DNA from 3 places in the Shinella sp. WSC3-e genome. Region 3 is predicted to be linked to each of the others. Evidence: riboswitches for the same ligand, from Rfam matches in the RefSeq annotation. Region 3 holds a riboswitch; each other region holds the start of a gene.

Region 1 (3,267 bases), on a different replicon from region 3:
GAAGCCGCGAAGGCCGCTGCCGACGCCGAGGCCAAGGCCGCCGAGGCGGCCCGCCTTGCCGAGGAAGCCGAAAAACGCGCCGAGGAAGCGGCCGCCGCCGAACGGGCTGCGCAGGCGAACGACACCGCCGCCCGCGAAAACGAAGCGCAGGACGCGGACACGAAGAACCGCGGCCTTGCCGTCGAGCGCGCCGACGATGCGGCGAAACGCGAGGAGGAGACCTTCCAGAAGGCCGTGCTCGACGGTTCGGAAAAGGCCTTCCGCGCCTATCTCGATGCATATCCGGACGGCCGTTTCGTCGCCGATGCGCGCGAGCGCCTTGCGGCGCTGGCAGACACGGCCCGGCAGGCGGCCAAGCCGAAGCAGGAAAGCGAAACGGCCACCGTGGAGACTGAGCGGAAGGCCGAGCAGCCGGTCGTCGACCGCCGCGAGGCCTATATGGATCGTTCGACCCGCGTGCAGGCGCAGCGCTGGCTGAGCATGCTCGGCTTCAACACCTATGGCGTCGACGGCGTTTTCGGTTCGCGCACCCGCGCCGCGATCGCCGCCTGGCAGGGGGCGTCCGGCTACCGTGCCGACGGTTACCTCTCCCGCCAGCAGTACCGCGCCCTCCGGCAGGCCGCGCAATATGCCGAGGCCCGGCAGAATCGCCAGCGCCGCTACCAGCAGGACTACGACGTGCTCGAAGGCCCGGTCGACGGCTATTACGAGCGCTACTACCGCGACGACGGCTATTACAATGGCGGCGGTGGCGTGGTGATCATCCCCGGCTATTGAGATCGCGACGGCCGGACGGCGGTTTCAGCACAGGTGATGACGCTGCCGGTCGATTGACTTCCCAGGGGCGGAAGCATAATCATCCGGGATATTGGATGGTTCCCGGATCCGGAAACGGATCGGGGAGTAAATGGGAATGTGACGCGGCGGACCCAACCAGGGCGCTGCAATCACGGCCGACCCCGCGACTGTAGAGTGGCGAGGGACGCCCATCCGGACGGGAGGATCTGCGCGGAACGGGGCAATGGTGCCTTCGACCCGCGCCGTGACAACCAGCCGGAAAAGCCACTGGGTGGCATCGCGATCAGCAGGGGTTGGACGCCTCTTTCTCTACGAATCGTCCGCCTTTTCGCGATGCCGGAGCCTGGGAAGGCGAGGGCGACCCGCAGGCGTTTTTCAACGCCGGACGCTGCGAGCCAGGAGACCTGCCAGCCAATGCGAAGGACATTTCGTCCGACCTGGGGAGGTTTCCCCGCCGCCTGCACGGAGGTTGTCATGGCTGTTTCGACTACGTCTTCTGTTACCCTTTCCGCCAACGACCGTCTCGTCGCCGGCGTTTTCGCTCTCCTGCTCGGCGCCTTCCTGGTGTTCGGCGCGGGCCTTGCGAATTCCGCCGTGCTGCATGACACGGCCCACGATACGCGTCACTCCTACGGCTTTCCCTGCCACTAAGGAGTTTTCGACATGATCGTTCGTTATCTCCTGGCCGCCCTGGTGGCCGGGCTGTTCTCCGGCGTGCTGATGACGGCCGCCCAGGAGGCCCGGGTCGTTCCGCTCATCCTGCATGCCGAGGAATTCGAGGGCGGCGACGAAGCCGCGCCCGCCGCGGAAGGCACCACGCCCAGCACCGGTACGGAGGGCGCCGCACAGACGCAGGACCATTCCTCGCTCGGCGCCGTCATCCTGGACGTCGCCTCGGCGCTTTCGCCGGTTTCCGTCGCCTATGCCCATGAGGGCGAGGATCACGAGGAGGGCGGCATCATGTTCGGCATGAGCCGGTTCTCCGGCACGCTGCTCGCCAACCTCGTCACCGGCGCCGGCTTCGGCCTGCTGCTCGCCGGCTTCAGCCTCGTTTCCGGCCATCCGATCACGGTGGCGAACGGCGCGCTCTGGGGCGCGGCGGGGTGGCTTGCCGTGCACATGCTGCCGGCCATCGGCCTGCCGCCGGAGCTTCCGGGCTTCCCCGCCGCCGATCTCGGCGACCGCCAGGTCTGGTGGATCGCGACCGTCATCCTTTCGGCGGCCGGCCTCTACCTGTTGTTCCTCAAGCAGAACATCGTCGCCAAGGTCATCGGCATCGTTCTGATCGCGGCGCCGCAGGTCTATGGCGCGCCGCAGCCGGGCGACATCTCCAGCAACGTTCCGGCCGTGCTCGGCGCGGAATTCGCCGTCGCCGCCCTGGCCACGACCCTGTTCTTCTGGATCGTGCTCGGCCTCTCGCTCGGCTTTGCCAACGAGAAGATCGCCAAGGCTGCCTGACATGACATCGACATCGCCCGGAGCCGTCCTGGTTCTGGGCGGTGCGCGTTCCGGAAAATCCGCTTTTGCCGAGAGGCTGGTCGCCGAGACCGGCCTCTCGCGTCATTATATCGCCACCGGCCGCGCCTTCGACGACGAGATGCGCGCGCGCATCGCGCGGCACCGGGAGGATCGCGGCGACGGCTGGCAGACCCATGAGGAGCCGCTGGCGCTCGCCGCGCGCATAAGGGACGTGGCGCGGGCCGACCGGGCCGTGCTCGTCGACTGCCTGACGCTGTGGGTGACGAACCTGATGCTGGAAGAGCGGGACATCGCCGCCGAATCCTCCAGCCTCCTGGAGGCCATCCGGCAGGCGCCCGGCCGCATCGTCCTCGTCTCCAACGAGGTCGGCCTCGGCATCGTGCCTGACAATCGCATGGCGCGCGAATTCCGCGATCATGCCGGGCGGCTGCACCAGAAGGTCGCCGCCCTCGTGCCTGAAGTCTATTTTGTCGCGGCCGGACTGCCGCTGAAAATGAAGGGTTGAGCCATGCTGCAACAGAAGATCCCCGCCACCGTCATCACCGGCTTCCTCGGCGCGGGCAAGACGACGATGATCCGCAACCTCCTGCAGAATGCGGGCGGAAAACGCATCGCGCTCATCATCAACGAGTTCGGCGATCTCGGCGTGGACGGCGACGTGCTGAAGGGCTGCGGCGCGGAGGCCTGCAGTGAGGACGACATCATCGAGCTCACCAACGGCTGCATCTGCTGCACCGTCGCCGACGATTTCATCCCCACCATGACGAAGCTCCTGGAGCGGGAGAACCGTCCGGACCACATCGTCATCGAGACCTCGGGCCTTGCCCTGCCGCAGCCGCTCGTCGCGGCCTTCAACTGGCCCGAGATCAAGACGCAGGTGACGGTCGACGGCGTCATCACCGTGGTCGACAGCGCCGCCGTCGCCGCCGGCCGTTTTGCCGACGACCACGACAAGGTGGATGCGCTGCGTGTCGAAGACGAGAACCTCGA
Region 2 (3,267 bases), on a different replicon from region 3:
GCACCGTGTGCGGCAAGATCGCGGAATCTCCAATCGCGACATGAAACCGTCTCCGGCGCCTGACGTCGTGATCGATTTTATCGATTAATAGGAGCAAGCCATTGATCTTGTTTTAGTTCTTCCATCCCTGAATACTGATCAAAAGCCGGTATTTATGGGAAACGAGCATGGTAACGACCGCGGAAGCCTTAATCGACAAAACTGCTGATTTCATCGACCGGCTTGTTGCCGGGCACCGGCCGGGCCATGGTCTCGCCCGCCCATTCTACCATGATCCGGAAATCTACCGGCGCGACATGGAGCGCATCTTCCGGCGCCACTGGCACTGCATCGCCCACGAGAGCGTCATCCCCGACGTGAACGACTTCGAGGTCTTCCGCATCGATACCGAGCAGGTCATCGTCACCCGCGCGCCGGGTGGCTCGATCCATGCCATGCTCAATGTCTGCCGCCATCGCGGCGCGGAGGTCTGCACGAAGCCGAAGGGCAATGCGCGGGTCTTCGTCTGTCCCTATCACGCCTGGACCTATGGCAATGATGGCAGCCTGCGCGCCGCGCGCCTGATGCCGAAGGATTTCAGGCGGGAGGACCATGGGCTGAAGACGCTGCATGTCCGCGTCGTGGAAGGCCTGATCTTCATCTCCTTCGCCGAGGTGCCGCTGGCGTTTTCCGAGGTCGAGCACCTCCTGCATGCGACCTGTGGCCAGTATGGCTGGGGAAGCGCCAAGGTTGCCCACCGCGAAAGCTACCCGGTTGCCGCCAACTGGAAGCTCGCCGTCGAAAACTACGTCGAATGCTATCATTGCGGTCCCGCGCACCCCGAATATTCGCAGACCCATGCGCTGGAGCAGCCGCTGCACATGATCGAGGCGATGAATGCCGCGATGGAGCAGCGCACCTGCGCCCTCGGCATCGAGGTCGGCTCGGGCAATCACTGGCAGACCTCGCGCGAAGGCCGCGAGGCGATCCACGCCTTCCGCTACGCGCTCTATGAGGGTGTGGAGAGCGGCAGCGAGGACGGCAGGGCGGTCGCGCCGCTGATGGGGCGCTTCACCGGTTTCGACGGCGGCGTCACCTCCATCCATCTCGGCGGCACGACCTTCCTCGTCTGCTATCCGGACCATGGCATGATCTACCGCTTCATTCCGAAGACGGCGGAAAGCTGCGAGATGGAACTGATCTGGCTCGTCGACGGCAAGGCGGAGGAAGGCAGGGACTACGACCTCGCGAAGCTGACCTGGCTCTGGAAGGTCACGACGGCGGAGGACAAGGCGATCATCGAGCATACGGCGCGCGGGGTGCAATCGCACTATTTCGTGCCCGGCCCCATCGCGCCGATGGAACATAACGAGCTGCGCTACATCGACTGGTATCTCGACGAGATCGGCCGCCCCTGAGAATTTCGGAGCAACCAGATAAATAAAGATATAAAGATTTCTTTATGTATATTGACAATCTGTCCGTGATGGCGTGAAGTCGTCGCGTCGTGGTTCCCTGGGGCGGTATGTCCGCTTCAGGGCTAAGAGGGAATCCGGTGCGCCGATCGTTCGGCAATGCCGGGGCTGCCCCCGCAACTGTGAGCGGCGAGCCGCTGTCCAGCAATGTCACTGAGGCGAGAGCCTTGGGAAGACGGACAGCGGCGATGACCCGTGAGCCAGGAGACCTGCCAAGACGAAATAACGTCCACGGGCGGGGTGTCCCGGTGGTTGCTGCACCTGCCCGTCAAGACGGCGGGCCTGCACGCGTCCGCTTTACCCATGCCCCCAGAAACCAATGGGGTATGACAATGTCACATCAATCTCTTGCGACCGCTTCTCTGGGCTTTCCGCGCATCGGCCGCCACCGCGAGCTGAAGTTTGCGCTCGAAGCCTTCTGGTCCGGCAGGATCCCGGACACCGAACTTATCGAAACGGCGAAGACGCTGCGTGCCGAACACTGGAAGCTTCAGCAGGAACACGGGATCACGCGGATCCCCTCCAACGATTTCTCCTTCTACGATCACGTTCTGGACACGGCCGTCATGGTCGGCGCCATTCCGCATGTTTATGGGTGGGATGGCGGGGAGGTGCCGCTGTCCCTCTATTTCGCCATGGCGCGCGGCAGCCAGGGCGACGGCCATGCGGATTGCGGCCACGCCCGTCACGGCCACGGGGTTCCGGCGCTGGAAATGACGAAGTGGTTCGACACCAACTACCACTACATGGTTCCGGAAGTCGCGGAAGACCAGGTCTTCAGGCTGACCACGCAGAAGCCCGTCGCTCACTTCCTGGAAGCCAAGGCCCTCGGCATCCACACGCGCCCGGTGGTGCTCGGCCCGGTCACGTTCCTCAAGCTCGCCAAGGCGCGGCCCTCGACCTTCAAGCCGCTCGACCTCCTGACGCGGCTGCTCCCGGTCTACGAAGAACTCTTCCGCCGCCTGGGCGCTGCGGGCGCCGACTGGGTGCAGGTTGACGAGCCGATCCTGGCGCTCGATCTGACGGAGGGCGAGCGCCATGCCTTCAAGCTGGCCTATGAGGCGCTGGCCAAGGCCGCGCCCGGCCTGAAGGTCATGCTGACGACCTATTTCGGCGCGCTTGCGGACAATCTCGATGCAGCGGCCGTGCTGCCGGTGGCCGGCCTGCACATCGATCTTGCCCGCGCGCCCGAACAGCTCGACGCGGTCGCAAGCGCCGTTCGCCCCGGGCAGGTCCTGTCGCTCGGCGTCGTTGACGGGCGCAACATCTGGCGGGCGAACCTCGCCGCCATTCTCGACCGGCTGGCCCCGCTCGTGGAAGGGCGTGGTGGCGAATTGGTGGAGGTCGCGGCCTCGTGCTCGCTCCTCCATGTCCCGATCGACCTTGAACTGGAAACGGCACTCGATCCCGATCTGAAGTCCTGGCTGTCCTTCGCCACGCAGAAGCTCGGCGAGCTCTCAACGCTCGGCAAGGGGCTTGCGCAGGGCAGGGATGCCGTCCGGCACGCCATCGACAGCGCCTCGCAGGCTATCGCCGCCCGTGCATCCTCGCCGAAAGTGACCGACCCGCTCGTGCAGGGGCGCATTGCCGGCATCGACGCCGGCATGAAGGCCCGCAAGCACGCCTTTGAGGCGCGCCGGCAGGTCCAGGCGGAAACGATCAAGCTGCCGCTCTTCCCGACCACGACGATCGGCTCGTTCCCGCAGACCGGTGACGTTCGCAAGGCCCGTTCCGCCCATGCCAGGGGCACGCTCAGCTACAAGGACTACGAAGCCTTCCTCCAGCAGGAAACGGCGGCGGCCATCCGCTGGCA
Region 3 (3,267 bases):
GCCAGAACATGATGGCGCGCGCCTGCTCGGCATTGGCCGCCTTGGTGACGATGAAGGAGGTGAGCGCGTTGAAGAGCTGCGACCCCGCGACGCCCGCCAGGATGATCGCGCCCGTGCCGCGGCCGGCGCGCACGGCGAGCGCGCTGACGAAGCCGAAGGCGATGAGCGCGCCGATGAAGGCCCCGATCGGCAGCGTCAGGAGACCGGCGCCGAAGCCGAGGATCGCGATGCTCACCGCCCCTGTCGAAGCGCCGGCGGAAATGCCGAGGATGTAGGGATCGGCCAGCGCATTGCGCAGCAGCGATTGCAGGATGACGCCGGAAAGCGCCAAGGCCGAGCCGCAGCAGGCGGCGACGATCGCGCGGCTCAGCCGGTAGTTCCAGATGATGCCCTCGTCGATCGGCTCAAGCGCATAGCCCGCCTGCCACAGGCGGTTCGCCAGGGTCTTCGCCACGATATTGAGCGGAATGGCCGTCTCGCCCACCGCCGCGCCCACCCCGAGCGCGGCAACGAGCAGCACGAGCGCCGCGAAGGCGGCGCCCGCACGAAGCAGGATGGGGCGATCGGCCGTCACTTTGCGAGGCCAGCCTTCTCGACGGCGTCGGCGAGCACCTCGATGCCTTCGATCGTGCGGATCGTCGGGTTCATCGCCTGGGCGTCCATGTCGACGACATGGCCGTTCTTGACGGCCGGCATGAGACTGGCGACCGGATCCGATTTCAGGAACTGGTGCTTGACGGCGACATCGTCGGCCGGGAAGCGGCGGCGCTCCATCTTGCCGGCGACGATGATCGTCGGATCGGCCTTGGCGATGGTTTCCCAGCCGACCGTCGGCCATTCCTCGTCGCTCTCGATGACATTCCGGATGCCGAGCGCCGACAGGATATAGCCCGGCGCGCCGTTGCGGCCGGCGACATAGGGGTCGATGTCGAGTTCGGCACTGGAGAACCAGAAGACGGCGGAGAGCTTGCCGTCCGCCGAGGCGATCTTCTGGCGCGCCGCCGCCTCGCGGGCCTTGAGGTCGGCGATGACCTTCTCACCTTGATCCTGAACATCGAAAATCTGCGCCAGCTCGCTGATTTCCTTATAGATCAGGTCCATGGTGAAGACGGTCTTGCGCACGCCGTCGCCGCCGCCGGAATTGTCCTTGCCGACGCAATCGGCAGGCGAGGTATAGACCGGGATGTTCAGCTCCCCGAACTGTTCCGGCGTCGCGACGATGCCCTCCGGGCCGACATGCCACTGGAACTGCGCCGTGACGAGGTCCGGTTTCTTGGCAACGACGCTCTCGAAGCTCGGGTCGTTGTCGGCAAGGCGCTCGACCTTGGCGTTGACATCCTCGTAACCGGCCAGAACCGGTCCGATCCAGACGGCCGTGCCGACCATGCGCTCGCCGACGCCGAGCAGGTAAAGGATCTCCGTTGTGCTCTGGCCGAGCGAGACGGCGCGCTCCGGCGCCTTTTCGAACGTGACGCTGCGGCCGCAGTTTTCCAGCGTCAGCGGATATTGCGTCGCGGCCGCCTGCACGGCGCCCGAGGACAGGACGAGCACAGCGGCGCCGGCCAGCACGGAAATGAAGGTTGCGGCGCGTGCGGCCGCAGGCAGAGTGGTCATGGATGTCTCCCGGATGAGTGAAAGCGTGCGGGCTCAGCCGACGCGCCGACAAAGGCGGGTCGATTGCGGTCGGGAGAAAACGAATGGGATTCCGCCGTCGCCGGCAGCCAGGGTCGTCATAGGGTCTCCTGTTCCGGGCATCCCCGCCCGTGACTTGGAAATTGGCTCGACGACGGCAGGTCTCCTGGCTCACGGATATCTGCTGCCTGTCTGCCTTCCCGCGGGAGAACCGCAGTGGCATGACGCGAAGACGCGTCCTAAGGACAGGCGGCAATCCGCCTACAGTTGCGGGGGCAGCCACGGAATGGGTCCCTGTTGGGTCGTCCGCACCGTGTTCCCTATTAATCCCCTGGGAGTCATCCTTCGGGGAACCGTCTCCCCATCCTTAGTCCGCCGTGCTCGGCAGCGTCAAGGCGCTCAGCTCTCGAAATCCCCGAAGACATCCTGGAGGCGGGTGAGCGTGTCGACGCGCTCGCTCACCTCGTCGCCCTTCAGGACGATGATGTTGCTGAGCATGAGGTCCATGACGGCGGTCATGGTGGCCGCGCCGTCCCAGAGCGGCCCGTGCGAACCGGGCACGATGAGGCAGATGTCGGAGACCTCCGGCCCCCAGGGGCAGAACTCGTCGGTAAGCAGAACGATCTTCACGCCGGCCCGCCGCGCCTCCAACGCGAGCGGCCGCGCCTTGGCGGCAAAGCGGCGCACGTCATGCAGGAAGAGCAGCCGTCCCTCGACGGAGCCGTCGAGCAGTTCCGCATAGGTGCCGTTGAGGCCGTCGACGAACTGCACGCGCGGGCGCGTATAGGAAAGCTGGCTGGCGAAATACTGGGCGATGCCGCGCACGTTCTGATAGGCGGCGACATAGACTTCCGTTGCGCCGATCAGCGCGTCGATCGTCTGCTGCCATTCCGGCGCGCTGGTGATGGCGTAGATCTGGCCGAGATTGTCGATCTGCTGCTGGATGAGGCCGGCAAGAAGCTTTCCCTCCTTGCGGTCCTGCTCCAGCGAGGCGACCGGCCCCTTGACCTCCCAGGCCGGGTTGGAGCCGCCGCGACGCAGTTCGCTCTTCAGTTCGTCGAGCCCGTCGAAGCCCATGCGGCGGAGATAGCGCCCGATGGTCATCGGCGACACCTGGAGGCGCTGGGCGATGGAGCGCGCCGTCTCGAAGGGCAATTCGGCGATGTTGCGCTCGATATAGTGGGCGATCAGCCTGTCGGATTTGGAGCGCCGGAGGTCGTCGGACTGAACGAGCTTCAGAATGCGTTTCGACACGTCGCCCCCTTCTCCAAACTCCCGCCCGCCGAAAGACGGGCGGGGATCGCGCGCGTTCACTGCGCCGTCTTGATGCGCGTCCAGACGCGGTCGAGCTGGCGCAGCGCCGGGCCCAGGTCCTCGAAGATCTGGAGACGCGCCATCGTCTCGGCCGGCGGGTTGATTTCCTTGCTATTCCTGATCTTTTCCGGGGTCAATTCCCGCGCCGGCACGTTGGCCGTGCCATTGGTCTGCTGCGCGACGTTGAGCGCGGCGATTTCCGGGCGGGTGTAGAACTGCAGGAACTTGATGGCGTTCTGCTTGTTGGGAGCCGTCTTCAAGACGCAGACGTCCTCCTGGTACATGGTCGCGCCCTCCTCGGGGATCACATAGCCGAGGTTC

What was found. A riboswitch is a leader RNA that binds a small molecule or an ion and turns the genes downstream of it on or off. The one in region 3 is predicted to bind cobalamin.
Region 1: another riboswitch for cobalamin. It lies ahead of AABF56_RS09360 (CbtB domain-containing protein); the one in region 3 lies ahead of AABF56_RS23195 (ABC transporter substrate-binding protein).
Region 2: another riboswitch for cobalamin. It lies ahead of metE (5-methyltetrahydropteroyltriglutamate--homocysteine S-methyltransferase); the one in region 3 lies ahead of AABF56_RS23195 (ABC transporter substrate-binding protein).

The regions. Positions count from the first base shown of each region.
Region 1 is NZ_OZ000530.1:1,860,826-1,864,092, reverse strand. Features, by position in the region: gene AABF56_RS09365 (peptidoglycan-binding domain-containing protein) at 1-777, shown strand, start outside; cobalamin riboswitch at 857-1,224, shown strand; gene AABF56_RS09360 (CbtB domain-containing protein) at 1,273-1,449, shown strand; gene AABF56_RS09355 (CbtA family protein) at 1,462-2,256, shown strand; gene cobU (bifunctional adenosylcobinamide kinase/adenosylcobinamide-phosphate guanylyltransferase) at 2,258-2,782, shown strand; gene cobW (cobalamin biosynthesis protein CobW) at 2,786-3,267, shown strand, end outside.
Region 2 is NZ_OZ000532.1:302,897-306,163, reverse strand. Features, by position in the region: gene AABF56_RS28120 (aromatic ring-hydroxylating oxygenase subunit alpha) at 168-1,397, shown strand; cobalamin riboswitch at 1,471-1,685, shown strand; gene metE (5-methyltetrahydropteroyltriglutamate--homocysteine S-methyltransferase) at 1,787-3,267, shown strand, end outside.
Region 3 is NZ_OZ000531.1:1,319-4,585, forward strand. Features, by position in the region: gene AABF56_RS23190 (FecCD family ABC transporter permease) at 1-574, opposite strand, end outside; gene AABF56_RS23195 (ABC transporter substrate-binding protein) at 571-1,614, opposite strand; cobalamin riboswitch at 1,772-2,005, opposite strand; gene AABF56_RS23200 (MurR/RpiR family transcriptional regulator) at 2,032-2,886, opposite strand; gene AABF56_RS23205 (polyamine ABC transporter substrate-binding protein) at 2,943-3,267, opposite strand, start outside.